DNA from 4 places in the Streptomyces sp. NPDC002088 genome. Region 3 is predicted to be linked to each of the others. Evidence: riboswitches for the same ligand, from Rfam matches in the RefSeq annotation. Region 3 holds a riboswitch; each other region holds the start of a gene.
The links. Region 3 has a riboswitch for cyclic di-AMP ahead of ABT114_RS21000 (transglycosylase family protein). Riboswitches for the same ligand answer to the same signal wherever they lie in the genome.
Positions count from the first base shown of each region.

Region 1: another riboswitch for cyclic di-AMP. It lies ahead of ABT114_RS07240 (M23 family metallopeptidase); the one in region 3 lies ahead of ABT114_RS21000 (transglycosylase family protein).
Region 2: another riboswitch for cyclic di-AMP. It lies ahead of ABT114_RS18070 (C40 family peptidase); the one in region 3 lies ahead of ABT114_RS21000 (transglycosylase family protein).
Region 4: another riboswitch for cyclic di-AMP. It lies ahead of ABT114_RS00265 (M23 family metallopeptidase); the one in region 3 lies ahead of ABT114_RS21000 (transglycosylase family protein).

Region 1 is NZ_JBEOXO010000002.1:750,703-754,047, forward strand. It holds gene ABT114_RS07235 (PP2C family protein-serine/threonine phosphatase) at 87-1,358, shown strand; cyclic di-AMP (ydaO/yuaA leader) riboswitch at 1,642-1,798, shown strand; gene ABT114_RS07240 (M23 family metallopeptidase) at 1,810-2,847, shown strand; gene ABT114_RS07245 (aldo/keto reductase) at 3,031-3,345, shown strand, end outside.
Region 2 is NZ_JBEOXO010000007.1:338,626-341,970, reverse strand. It holds gene ABT114_RS18075 (ScyD/ScyE family protein) at 1-935, opposite strand, end outside; cyclic di-AMP (ydaO/yuaA leader) riboswitch at 1,188-1,359, shown strand; gene ABT114_RS18070 (C40 family peptidase) at 1,368-2,516, shown strand; gene ABT114_RS18065 (tellurite resistance/C4-dicarboxylate transporter family protein) at 2,660-3,345, shown strand, end outside.
Region 3 is NZ_JBEOXO010000009.1:108,015-111,359, forward strand. It holds gene eno (phosphopyruvate hydratase) at 1-553, opposite strand, end outside; gene ABT114_RS21000 (transglycosylase family protein) at 859-1,536, opposite strand; cyclic di-AMP (ydaO/yuaA leader) riboswitch at 1,541-1,709, opposite strand; gene ABT114_RS21005 (transglycosylase family protein) at 1,908-2,915, opposite strand; gene ABT114_RS21010 (cytochrome P450 family protein) at 3,165-3,345, shown strand, end outside.
Region 4 is NZ_JBEOXO010000001.1:58,430-61,774, forward strand. It holds gene ABT114_RS00260 (alpha-galactosidase) at 1-816, shown strand, start outside; cyclic di-AMP (ydaO/yuaA leader) riboswitch at 1,120-1,278, shown strand; gene ABT114_RS00265 (M23 family metallopeptidase) at 1,283-2,200, shown strand; gene ABT114_RS00270 (GDSL-type esterase/lipase family protein) at 2,399-3,345, shown strand, end outside.

The sequences.
Region 1 (3,345 bases), on a different contig from region 3:
CGCTCGCCCCCCACCCCCACTCCGGCAAACCTGGAACCTTCGTGGCGTGAGCGCGGGAGTTCGCGCGGGACGGCGGGAGACAAGTGGTGCGGCCTGGTGACCTGACGGGCGAGGGCCCACCCGACGAGCCCGCCACCCCCTACGACGACTACCGCGTCGTCCCCTACGCCCGGGCCGGCGGCCGGCTCCCGGCCGACCCGGTGCCCGACCCCGGCCTCGGCGACGAGGCGCCCGTTCCGCCCGTCCCTCCCGGTGCGGGCGGTTCAGGCGGTTCGGGCGACGCGGAGCGGCGGATCTCGTCCGTGCGGGCCCTCCTCCAGATGGTCCCCGTGCTGCTGGCCGTCGGCGGCATCGTCTACGACCTCTGCACCCCCCGCGACTTCACCGCGATCCCCTTCTTCACAGCCGCCCCCCTGGTGGCAGCCCCGCTGTACTCCTTCGTCGGCACCGTCGTCACGGGGGCCGCCGCCTTCGTCGCCGCGTACGCCGTACACGCCAGGTTCGGGCTGAGCCCGGACGCGGACATGGTCACCGAGGTCGTCACCGTGGCCACGGTGGCCGCCATGGCCGCGGTCATCAACCGCGGTGTGCGCCGCGGCGACCAGCGGCTCGCCAGCGCCCGCGAGATCGCCGAGGCCGCCCAGCGCGCGGTGCTGCCCGAGCCCGCCGGGCAGATCGGCGGGTACGACATCGCGGCCCGCTACGAGGCGGCCCAGGCAGACGCCTTCATCGGCGGCGACCTGTACGCGGTGCAGGACAGCCCGCGCGGGGTGCGCCTCGTCGTCGGGGACGTACGGGGCAAGGGGATGGGCGCGGTGGCGGCCGTGGCCGTCATCATCGGCGCCTTCCGGGAGGCCGCCGAGCAGGAGGCGACGCTGGAGGCGGTCGCGCAGCGGCTGGAGCGGGCGCTGGCGCGCGAGGGCACGCGGCGCGACGGGCTGGACGCCTTCGAGGGATTCACCACCGCCGTACTCGCCGAGTTCCCGCACGGCGACGGGGTCGTCCGGATCCTCAACCGCGGGCATCCGCCGCCGCTGCTGCTGCACCCGGACGGCACCGTGCGCACGCTGCTCGCCCGCGAGCCGGCCCTGCCGCTCGGCATGGGCGAGCTGGGCACCTGGCCCGACCACGCGGACGAGGCCGGCTTCCCGAGCGGCGCCACCCTGCTCCTGCACACCGACGGCGTCTCCGAGGCCCGCGACGCCTACGGCCGCTTCTACGACCCCGAGGAGCGGCTCGCGGGCCGCCGCTTCCGCGACCCCGAGGCGCTGCTTGCCGCCCTCGCGGAGGACGTGCGCCGGCACTCCGGGGGCGGGATGACGGACGACATGGCGCTGCTCGCCGTACGACGGCCGTGACCGATGGCCGGGTACCCACCTCCGTGACCGGGAGTGACCGGACGACCCCCCTGCGCATAACATCTGAGTCACCATCAAAACCTGTGTGTTTCCTGAGGTGTTCCCGCGGGGGCGCGCAGGGGGCGCAAATGAGGGGTAACTCGCCCGATTTCCGCCGGTCATGGCCTGTAAGTCCAGGCCGAAAATGTTAATGATCAAGCAGAACGGCTTGGAATCACGCCCCCGGGTCTATTAACGTTCGATAACGCAGCGCGGTCGTCCCAGCCGTCACAAGAGACGGCTCCGTGCGCACGCGCCGAATCCCGCAAGGGAACCGGGGAACCACCACCTTGGGGTGAATCGCACGGACACCGCCGTGAAAAACGGGCGGTATACGCGCGTAGGAGACCTTCCTGCTCCGAACCCGTCAGCTAACCCGGTAGGCGAGAAGGAAGGAAAGGAGCACGCCCACGTGGCGTCCAACCGGCCTGCCCCAGAAGCCCCGTTCGTGCCGAGTCAGCGCAGCACCGAGCCCTTCGGCTACGGCAGCTACCGCACCGACGAGGGCCAGTGGGAGGAGTGGAACCCCACCGAGGAGTCCCTCGCCCCCGTACGCGGCCGGCATCGCGTCGCCAAGCAGCGCGGCGGACTCGCCCGCAGCTCCACCGTCCTGGGCGTCGGCGTCATAGCCGCCGTCGGCGCGGGCGGCATGGCCAGCGCCAACACCGGCAAGCCGCCGGTGTCCATCTCCATGCCCGACCTGCCCTCCGTCGGCTCCTTGCTGTCCGACGACGACTCCGCGGACTCCGCCAAGGGCTCCGCGACCCCGCTCAGCAGCATCGGCGTGACCTCCGCCGACACCGCCCAGGGCGCCACCGACGCCGGCGAGGCGCTGCGCAGCCGCATCATGGCCCAGGCCGAGCAGCAGCAGGACCAGGTCGAGACCAAGGCCGCCGCCGCCGAGGCCGCCGCGGCCGAGAAGGCGGCTGCCGACGCGGCCGCCAAGGCCGAGCAGGAGGCGGAGGCCAAGGCCGCCGCCGCCAAGAAGAAGGCGGAGGAGGAGGCCGCGAAGAAGGCCGAGGCCGAGCGCCTGGCCGAGCTGGCCAAGCAGTACACGCTGCCGACCTCCTCGTACACGATCACCTCGACCTTCGGCGAGGCCGGCTCGATGTGGTCCTCCGGCTACCACACGGGCCTCGACTTCGCCGCGCCCACCGGGACGCTCATCAAGGCGATCCACAGCGGCACGATCACCGAGGCGGGCTGGGCCGGCTCCTACGGCTACCGCACGATCCTCACCCTCGACGACGGCACCGAGCTGTGGTTCTGCCACCAGTCGTCGATCAGTGTCAGCGTCGGACAGAAGGTCACCACGGGCGACGTCATCGGCCGCGTGGGCGCCACCGGCAACGTCACGGGGCCGCACCTCCACCTCGAGGTCCACCCGGGCGGCAGCGCGGACGGGATCGACCCGATGGCCTGGCTGAGAGGCAAGGGACTCACCCCCTGAGGCATCTCCTGAGGCATCCCCTGAGGGTGGTCGCCTTCCTTTGATCCCCCTGGTTCCCTGATCTCCTGATCCCCGGCGGCCCTGACGACACCCCCCGACGTCAGGGCTGCCGGTCTTTGCCGGTTTCCGGATTTCCGGGTAAATGCGGAATGCAGGCTTCTGGTGCGGGTGTTGAAGTTGAGCATGACTTCTCTTCGCAAGCTCGGCTCCTCCGACCTCGAGGTCTTCCCGCTCTCCCTCGGCGGCAACGTCTTCGGCTGGACCGCCGACGAGGCCCAGTCCTTCGCCGTGCTCGACGCCTACGCGGCCGCCGGCGGCAACTTCGTCGACACCGCCGACTCCTACTCCGCGTGGATCGACGGCAACAAGGGCGGCGAGTCCGAGACCATCATCGGCAAGTGGGTCAAGGCCCGCGGCAACCGCGCCGACGTCGTCATCGCCACCAAGGTCAGCCAGCACCCGGAGTTCCCCGGCCTGACCGCCGCGAACATCAAGGCC
Region 2 (3,345 bases), on a different contig from region 3:
GTACGCTTGCCGCCCGAGACCTTCGTCACCCTGCTCGCGAAGAGCTGGCTGACGTACAGGTCGCCGTCGTCGTTGAAGGCGATCCCGGTGATCGAGCCGAAGCCGGACTTCCAGCCGAGGATCTTTCCGGTCCGCGGGTCGACCTTCCACACGCGCGCGGTGGGCTTCTCCGCCTCGCCGTTCAGCTCGCCGACGTAGAGCTTGCCGTCGGGGCCGAGCGCGAGGGACGTCGGGACGGCCTGGTGCCTGTCGTGGTCGGGGAAGACCGTGAAGGGCCGGGCCTTTCCGGACGGGTCCACCACGACCAGGTCGTTTCCGGCGGCGTCGGCGACGATCTTGCGGCCGTCGGGGAGGGCGAGGACGGCGTACGGGTTGGATTCGACCGTCGCCTTGTGCGGGTTGTACTTCTGTTCGACGGCGGTGACGTCCGCGGCGATCCGTGCCGTGCCATGGTCGACGGAGAGCAGTTTCCCGAGCGTGTTCCAGGGCGGTCCGGTGGGAATGCCGGCCTCCGGCGGGGCGTAGGTCTCGACGGCCCAGACGCAGCCGTCGAGCGCGGAGACGCCGTCCACACCGGTCGCGAAGCCGCCGTCCGGTGCGGCGCCTGACGGCAGCCCTTTCACCACCCGGTAGTGGTGCCATGCGCCGCCGTCCCAGTAGATCTTGGTGACCGCGGACGAGAGGCCGACGCAGGTTTGGCCTTCTTCTCCCGCGCCGACGCACTTCTTGCCGCCGCGGCCGGCTTCGGCGACGTACACGTGCCCGTCGTCGTAGGAGAGCTGGCGCGGGTTGTCGAGGCCCTTGGCGATGACGCGGATCACGGGCTTGGCGCCGGCGTGTCCGCCCGTGGCGCCGGCGGCGCTCGCGGGTGCGATGCCCGCGGTGACGGCGAGCGCGACCGACGTGCCGACGACGAGTGCTGTGCGCTTCCTCATGGCCGTACCTCTCTCCCCCGCCACGGCACCCGACCGTGGCTGACTGGAAGCTAGCGCGACGAAGCGGGCGGACGTCACCACTCCGGACAAGTCACCACAGATCACTCCAGATTGGCCACGGCAAGCAATGCCCTGGCCTTAGGTCACGAAAATGTATCGGGCATATCGCCCATCAACCTTCACAGGCGCCACACGAGTTGGCTACCGTGCCGAGCAGGCCGCACGACCCCCACCGGCGAACGTCGCCGGGCCGCGCGGCCTCCGCCGAGTCCGGTACGCCCGCACGGCGACCGGAGCCGGGGACCCAACCGAGACCCGGGGTGAATCGGCCCGACTCCCCATGGGAGACAGGCCGTAGGGCAACCCTTCCGATCCATCCGCCCGAACCCGACAGCTAACCCGGTAGGCGGAGCGTGGAAGGAGTCGCCTCCCTTGGCGTCGCACCGCAAGTCGCGTCCCGCAGGTACGCGCGTAGCCGGCATACGAACCCCCGCCCTCGCCACGGCGGCCCTCACCTCCGTCGCCCTGCTCTCCCAGACGGCCAACGCCAGCCCCTCGGCCGACGACGGCAAGCCGAGCCTCGAAGAGGTCGAGAAGAAGGTCGACGACCTGTACCGCCAGGCCGAGTCGGCGACCGAGAACTACAACGCGGCCAAGGAGAAGACCGCGAAGCAGCGCAAGCGCGTCGACACCCTCCTCGACAACGTCGCCCAGCGCACCCAGAAGCTCAACGAAGCGCGCGAGGAGCTTGGTTCCTTCGCCGCGGCGCAGTACCGGACCGGCGCCACCACGGCCGACACCGCGACCTTCCTGCTCGCGGACTCGCCGCAGGACTACTTCGACCAGGCCCAGCTGATGAGTCGCCTGACCTCGCGCCAGAAGGACGCGGTCGATGACTACGTCACCGAACAGGCCGCGACGATGAAGCAGCGCCGGGAGGCCACCGAGAGTCTCGAGACGCTCACCGACTCGCAGGACGACCTCAAGACAGCCAAGGCGACCGTGCAGGAGAAGCTCACGGACGCGCGCGTGCTGCTGTCGCAGCTGACCGCCCAGGAGAAGGCCCGGCTGGCGGAGATCGAGAAGCAGAAGCAGGAGGAGGCCGCGCGCAAGGCGGCGGAGCTCGCGAAGCAGCAGGCAGCAGCGGCGGCTGCGGCTGCTGCTACGGAGAGCACGACATCGAGCTCGGGCTCGTCCTCCTCGTCCTCCTCGTCCACCTCGTCCACCAAGGCCGAGAAGGCGCTCGCCTTCGCCCGCGCGCAGATCGGCAAGCCGTATGTCTGGGGCGCCACGGGCCCCGACTCCTACGACTGCTCCGGCCTCACCCAGGCAGCCTGGAAGGCCGCCGGCGTCACCCTCCCGCGCACCACCTACGACCAGGTGAACGCCGGCACCACCGTCTCCCTCGCCGACGCGCAGCCGGGCGACCTGGTTTTCTTCTACGACGACGTCAGCCATGTCGGCATCTACATCGGCAACGGCATGATGATCCACGCCCCCAAGCCCGGCGCGTACGTCCGCGAGGAGTCGATCTACTACGACGGCGAATCGGGGATCCACAGCGTGGTGCGTCCGGCCTGACCGCCGACTGCGGTGCGGCACGCGCGCGTGGGGGAGCACTGGTCCTGAGGGAGCGTGGTGCTGTGCCTGCGCCCGCGCGTATTTTCGGGCGCCCGCGCGCGTGCCCCGCTCGCAACGCGCGCGGTGCTCCTTAGCATCGGCCCATGCCCCGCTCCTCCTCTCCCCGCGCCTGGTGGGCGCAGCGTCCGCCGGCGGCCGGGGCCGCCGTGCTCGCGACCGGCATCCTGTCCGTCGGTCTGCAGCTGTCGGGGTACGAGGTCCTGTCCCGGATCGCCCTGGTGCTCGCCTGCGCCGCCTGGCTGGCGCTGGCGGCGGACTTCGCTCTGCAGCTGCTGTGGGAACGGGAGAAATGGGTGCGCCGGGCGGGCACGCCCGCCGCACTCACCTCGGTCGCCGCCACCACCGTGCTCGGCACCCGTTTCTCCGCACTGGGCCGGCACACCCTCGCCGAGGCGCTGCTGGCGCTGTCCGTGGTGCTGTGGCCGGTGCTGCTCGTCGACGTCGTACGGCACTGGCGGCGGCGTATGCCGGGGACGGTGTTCCTCGGGTGCGTCGCCACGCAGGGGCTCGCGGTGCTCGGTGCCACCCTCGCCGGGGCCCTGTCGACGGCCTGGCTCGCGCGCGCGGCGATGGTGCTGTTCTGGCTGGGGATCGTGCTCTACGGCTTCGCCCTGGCCTACTTCGACCTGCGCCAGACCGTCGAGGGGGCCGGCGACCAGTGGGTGGCCGGCGGGGCGCTCGCCATCTCGGCGCTGGCGGGGGCGAAGCTGATCTCCGCCCAGAGCGCGAGCCTGTACCTGTGGAACGACGACAACCTCGGCGTCCTGCG
Region 3 (3,345 bases):
CGCCCCAGCGCAGCGCCTCGGAGAAGGACTCCGCGCCGATCGGGGCGATCATGAACTCCTGGATGTCGACGTTGGAGTCGGCGTGCGACCCACCGTTCAGGATGTTCATCATCGGGACGGGCAGCAGGTGCGCGTTCGGGCCACCGAGGTAGCGGAACAGCGGCAGGTCGGACGCCTCGGAGGCGGCGTGCGCGACGGCGAGGGAGACGCCGAGGATGGCGTTGGCGCCGAGCGAGCCCTTGTTGTCGGTGGCGTCCAGGTCGAACATGGCCTGGTCGATCAGGCGCTGCTCGGTGGCGTCGTAGCCGACCAGCTCCGGGCCGATCTGCTCGATGACGGCGAGGACGGCCTTCTCGACACCCTTGCCCTGGTAACGGTTGGGGTCACCGTCGCGGAGCTCGATGGCCTCGAAGGCGCCGGTGGAAGCGCCGGACGGGACGGCGGCACGACCCGTGCTGCCGTCGTCGAGGCCGACCTCGACCTCGACCGTGGGGTTGCCTCGGGAGTCCAGGATTTCCCGGGCTACGACGACGTCGATGGACGGCACGAGCATCTCCTTCTGGGATGTGACGCGGGTATGCGGGCCTGTGGTGGCCCCGCGAGACTGAGCCTAACCGGCTCCGGGCGATCGGCCAGCCGTTGACCGGCCGGTGGACGGAACCGAGAGTAAATTGTTTCCGAACGGAACAAAGCCGGTTCGCGAAAAGAGGCCGGATCGCAAAAAGGCCCCGCTCCGGTGCGTACGGGGGAACGCGCACCGGAGCGGGGAGCCCGTGGGGACGGGGGGTGGCCCGCACGAGGCCTTCACTATGGAAGGCACGGATGTGAGGGCGCTGTGGTTCAGCTACGAGCCGGGTGTCACTTCAGGTGCAGCTGCTGGCCCGGGTAGATGAAGTCGGCGTCGTCGACGATGTCCTTGTTCAGCTTGAACAGCTGCTGCCAGCCGCCCTTGACGCTGTACTTCTCGGCGATGGAGCTGAGGGTGTCACCCGTGACGACCTTGTACTCGCCGTCGCCCTTCTTGACCTTCTCGCCGGTCGGGGTGGTGACGGTCGTCGTGGCGGCCGGGCGCTCGGCGGAGCGGGAGGCGGCCTGCTCGTCGGTCGAGCGGGTGGTGGTGCCGGTGCTCGTGGTGGTGCTGGTGCTCGCGCTGCCGTTGTAGGCGGCGCTGGAGAGGCCCGTGCCGCAGGTCGGCCAGGCACCCTTGCCCTGCGCGGCGAGGACCTTCTCGGCGACCGCGATCTGCTGGGCCTTGGAGGCCTTGTCGGCGGTGGCGGCGTACTGCGTGCCGCCGTACGCGGCCCAGGTGGAGGCGGAGAACTGCAGACCGCCGTAGAAGCCGTTGCCGGTGTTGATGGACCAGTTGCCGCCGGACTCGCACTGGGCGACGGTGTCCCACTCGGAGGCGGTGGCGGCGGAGGCGTTGCCGGCCGCCATCAGCGGGGCGGCGATGGCGACGCCGGTGACGCCGGCGAGCGCGGCGACGCGGGTGGCCTTGAACGGGCGACGGTGCTTGCCCTTGCTGGAAAACAGCATGGTTGGATCCCCTCACCGACGCCTGCGAGGTGAGCTGTCGGGTTCGGGCCGGTTGAGTTGCCCGGCCGCGCCCCTCACGGGACACGGCTTCACCCCAAGCCGGAACCAGCCTCAACTGCTGGGCCCGGCACTTACCTTGGGTCCCCCGCTCCTGCCTACGGCGCTTGACGCGACGACTGTTCCCGTGCGGCCGCTGGCAGGATTCGGCGTTGCGGCAGCCGGGGCTCGCAGTGGCGAGCGGTCCTGACCGTAGGCAGGCGATCCGCCGTTTTTCAAAGACGATCAGGGCTTCTGAGACTCATCCCACACTTTCGCCAAATCGGACATTTAATGGCGAAACAGGACGTCAACTCCCGTCGCTTTTCGCCCGTTTAGGCACCGACTTCCAGGGTCTGACCGGGGACGATGCGGCTCGGATCGGTACCGATCGTCTCTTTGTTCTCCTCGTAGAGCGCGCGCCACCCGCCGTCGAGGCCAAGGGAGTCGGCGATGGACACGAGACTGTCCCCGACACGGACGACGTACGAGCCGTCGGCGGCGTCGGCGGGCGAGGCGTGCCGGCCGGTGGAGGAGGCGGTAGCGCCGGTGCCGGACGCACCCTCGTCGGCGCTGCCGCCGCGGTGGCGGCCGGTGCCGAGCGCGCCGGTGTCGACGAGGTTCGAAGAGCCGACGCTCTGCTCGGAGTTGCCCGAGTCATCACCCGTCGCCTCATCCGCGGGCGAGCTGTCCGCGCCCTGCGAATCGCTCGCACCGGAGCCCGAGTCCGAGCCGGAGTCGGAGTTCGTGTCGGACTTGGTGGAGTTGTCCGTGGTGTCCGTGCTGTCCGCAGAAGCGTCGGAAGAGGATGTTTCGTCGGAGGGCTCGGCGGACGAGTCGGCGGAAGCCTCGCCGGAGGACTCCTCGGACGAGTCGGACAAGCCGTGCGAGTTGGATGATGCGGAGGAGTTGGACTTTCCGTGCGAGGAGTCGTCCGCCACGCCTGTGTCGACGTCCGCCGACGCGGAGTCCTGGGAGAGCCCCGAGAGCAGTCCGCACGTGGACCAGACGCCGACCCCCTGGTCGGCGAGGATCTTCTCGGCGACCGCGATCTGCTGGGACCGGCTGGCCAGGTCGGCTCTGGAGGCGTAGTCGAGACCGCCGTACTCCTCCCAGTCCGCCTGGGTCAGATGGAGGCCGCCGTAGTACCCGTTGCCGGTGTTGGCGCTCCACGAGCCGCCGGTCTCGCACTCCGCGACGTGGTCCCACGTGCTGCCCTCGGCCGCGCTCGCGCCGGTGGCGGCGAGGAGCGGGATGGCGATGGCGGAGCCGGTCACTCCGGCCGCGACGAGGAGGGCCGGCGCCTGGCGGGGGCGACGGTGACGACCGTTCCCGGAGAGCATACGGAGACCTTTCACACGACAGCAGTGACCGGCACGGCGGGTGACGCTGGGCACCGTGCTGATGGGTGAACGTATCGGCAGACGATCACTTGTCACAAGTTAATGCCGCACAGATCACGTGAAGATCACAGAGTTGAGGGCGTGTCATGTTTCCCTCGGTGAACGGGACTCCCACGGACCAGCCTCCAGGCGGTGCATCCCGGGTCCGCGGCCGCGCACCGACCGAACGGCTCCCGTTACGGTCGTGTCGTGAACGTCCCGAACCCTGCACCCGAACTCTTCACCTGGGAGTTCGCCACCGACCCGTACCCGGCCTATGCCTGGCTGCGTGAGCATGCCCCCGTCCATCGGACAAGACTTCCCAGCGGAGTCGAGGCATGGCTGGTGACCCGCTATGCCGATGCGCGCCGGACCCTCGCGGACGGGCGGT
Region 4 (3,345 bases), on a different contig from region 3:
GAGGACGTCCAGGAGTACCTCTGGGAGCGGCTCGACACGCTGCTGACCAGCGCCCCGATCGACTACGTGAAGTGGGACTTCAACCGCTCCTTCACCGACGCCGGCTGGCCCGGCGAGGCGTATCCGCAGCGGCTGTGGGTCGACCATGTGCACGCCTTGTACGCCCTGTTGGACCGGCTCCGGGCGGCCCACCCCGGCGTCGCCTTCGAGTCCTGCTCGGGCGGCGGCGGCCGGATCGACCTCGGGATCATGAGCCGTACGGACCAGGTGTGGACCTCCGACAACACCGATCCGCTCGACCGGCTTTCCATCCAGCACGGTTTCAGTCAGGTCCACCCCGCGCGGGTCATGGCCGCCTGGGTCACCGACAGCCCCAACGTCCAGCTCAACGGCCGGGTGAGCTCGCTGCGGTTCCGGTTCGTGAGCGCCATGGCCGGGGTGCTCGGCGTCGGCGGAGACCTCACCCGATGGACCGAGGAGGAGCTCGCCGAGGCGCGGGACTGGGTCGGCCTCTACAAGGAGATCCGGCCGCTGGTGCAGCACGGCGACCTCTACCGGCTGCGGCCCCCGCAGGGCGGACTGAGCGCCGTGCAGTACGTCCGCGGGGACGAGGCCGTCGTCCTCGCCTGCCTCCAGGCGCAGCGGTACGGCGAGCCCGTGCCGGCGCTGCGGCTGCGGGGCCTCGACCCGACGGCGTCGTACGAATGCCGCGAAACGGGCGAAGTTCACCGGGGTGCGGTGCTGCTGCACCACGGGTTGCGCACAGGGCTGCACGGCGACCTCGATGCGACGGTTATCCGCCTGCGCCGCATCTGAGTGATCTGTCCGAATTGCAGCCTTCATTCCAACTCGCTCTGGAATAAAGGAAGCTGAAGAAAGGGTGCGTGAGGAGCGTCATATCGGTGACCGTATGTCGCTCATCATGCTCACGTAATTCATGTGCCTTTTCAGTGAATTGAAGAAGGGGAGTAGAGGGAATTCACGGAGGGTGACCGGGAAATCCCGTAACGGATCAAGTAAAACGGGCAGATCCGGAACAGGCCGCTTGTCCGGTTGCGTCTTGCTCGCTTACGTTCCACACCGATCCGGGCGGACGCCTAATCCTGCCGCCGCCCGGTGCCCGCACACTCACCCGTGCACGGCAGGAGCGGGGGACCCACAGGCACGACCGCCTGTTCCGGTCTCCGGAACGGCTTGGGGTACAGCCACGCCGCGAGCGTGGCCGGGCATCTCCAGCCCGCACCCGACAGCTCACCTCGCAGGCGCCGGAGAGGAATTCGCCATGCCCGCGAAGGGTAAGCACCGCCGTCCCAAGAACCGGCGCTTCACTCGCTCGATCGCCGTCGCCGGAACCGGCGGCGCGGCGCTCGCCCTCCCGCTCATGGGGGCCACCGGTGCGCACGCGGCGCAGTCGGTTTCCGAAAAGGCCGTGCAGTCCGTTCCGGTGACCGGGAAGAAGGCCGTCACGAAGAGCGCGGGTGCCCGGACCTACACGGTGCGGACCGGCGACTGCCTGTCGAAGATCGCCGATGAGCAGAACGTCAGCGGTGGCTGGCACAAGCTCTACGAGGACAACCGTGTGGCCGTCGGCGGCAACCCGTCGCTGATCCACCCCGGGCTGAAGCTCAGCCTCGGCAAGAAGGCCGCCGCGAGCACCGGCACCGAGTCCGGCGCCGAGACCTCCGCGTCGAAGTCCGCCTCGCCGAAGTCCGCCGTCTCGGACGCCTCCGCGGTGAAGTCGACCAGCGCGCAGGCCGTCGACGCCACGAGCGCCACCAGCACCTCCATCAGTGGCGGCTACGCCCTCCCGGTCGCCGGTGCCACGATCGGCACCGCCTACCACGTGGCGGGCAGCATGTGGTCCAGCGGGTACCACACCGGCGTCGACTTCGTCGTCCCGACCGGCACCTCGCTCAAGGCCGTGGGCGCGGGCACCGTGGTCTCGGCGGGCTGGGGCGGCGCGTACGGCAACCAGGTCGTCATCAAGCTCGCCGACGGCTACTACGCGCAGTACGGCCACCTGTCCCAGCTCTCCGTCTCGGCCGGCCAGACCGTGACCGCGGGGCAGCAGGTCGGCCTCTCGGGTGCGACCGGCAACGTGACCGGCCCGCATCTGCACTTCGAGATCCGGACCACGCCGGACTACGGCTCGGACGTCGACCCGGTCGCCTACCTCCGTTCGCACGGCGTCGCCGTCTGACGCCTGCTCCCCGCTCCGCTGAAGGCCGGACCCCGATCCCCGGGGTCCGGCCTTCAGTATGTTCGATTTTGCGCGTTCATGATCACTGTGTTGCGATCTTGTGGCAGGGGTGTCCAGGGTCTCGACAGTGGCGGCAGGGTGGGACCAAAGTGATCTCCGTAGCGATGCAAGCGCTTTCTATTTCCTTCGGAGGTCCCCGTGCCCAGCGTCGGCCGACGCACCTGCCTGAGCGTGGCGCTGGCCGCGGGGATCCTCCTGGGGGCCACTGCGCCCGTCTTCGCGTCCGTAGCTCCGAATGTCGTACGCCCCGACGACCGGCGGCTCGCCTACGAGGGCCACTGGAGCCGGTCCGCCGGGGCGGCCGTCACTGTCAACTCCGGCTCGCGGCTCCGGTTCCGCTTCACCGGCGGGAGCGCGCACGCCCTGTTCGACATCGCGTCGATCACCGTGCCGGCTCAGATCTACGTGTCGGTCGATGGCGGCCCGAAGCAGTTGCGGGCCGTGGACCAGAGCGACGTGGAGATCACGGCCGACGGCCGCGGGGTCCACATCGTCGAGATCTCCGTGAAGGACGTCTTCTCCCGCGTCAACCGATGGACTCCGCCGTTGGAGACGGGCGTCGCACTGACCGGGCTGCGGCTGGAGCGAGGCGGGCACCTGCTGCCCCAACTCCGTGCGCCGAAAAGTACGGTGGCCTTCTACGGCGACTCCATCACCCAGGGCGTGATGGCGCTGTGTGAGGCCAACACCTCCGACTGCGCCGACGGCACCGTCGCCTACCCGACCCTCGTCGCCGACGCCCTGCACGCCTCGCTCACCCAGGTCGGCTTCGGCCGGCAGGGGGTTCTCCAGACCGGCAACGGGGGAGTGCCGGCGGCCGGGGACGCCTACGGCTGGAACTACGCCGGCTCCCCGGCGGATCCGGACCGGAACGCCGATGTGATCGTCGTCAACCAGGGCACCAACGACACCGCGTTCGGCGCGGACGCCTTCCGCCCCGCCTACCGCGCCTACCTCGAACAACTCCGCGCCGCCGCACCGCACGCCCGCATCCTCGCGCTGCGCCCCTTCAACGGCGCGCACGCCGACGACATCGCGGCCGTGGTCGGTGAACTCGCCGGCACCGACACCGGCATCGAGTTCGT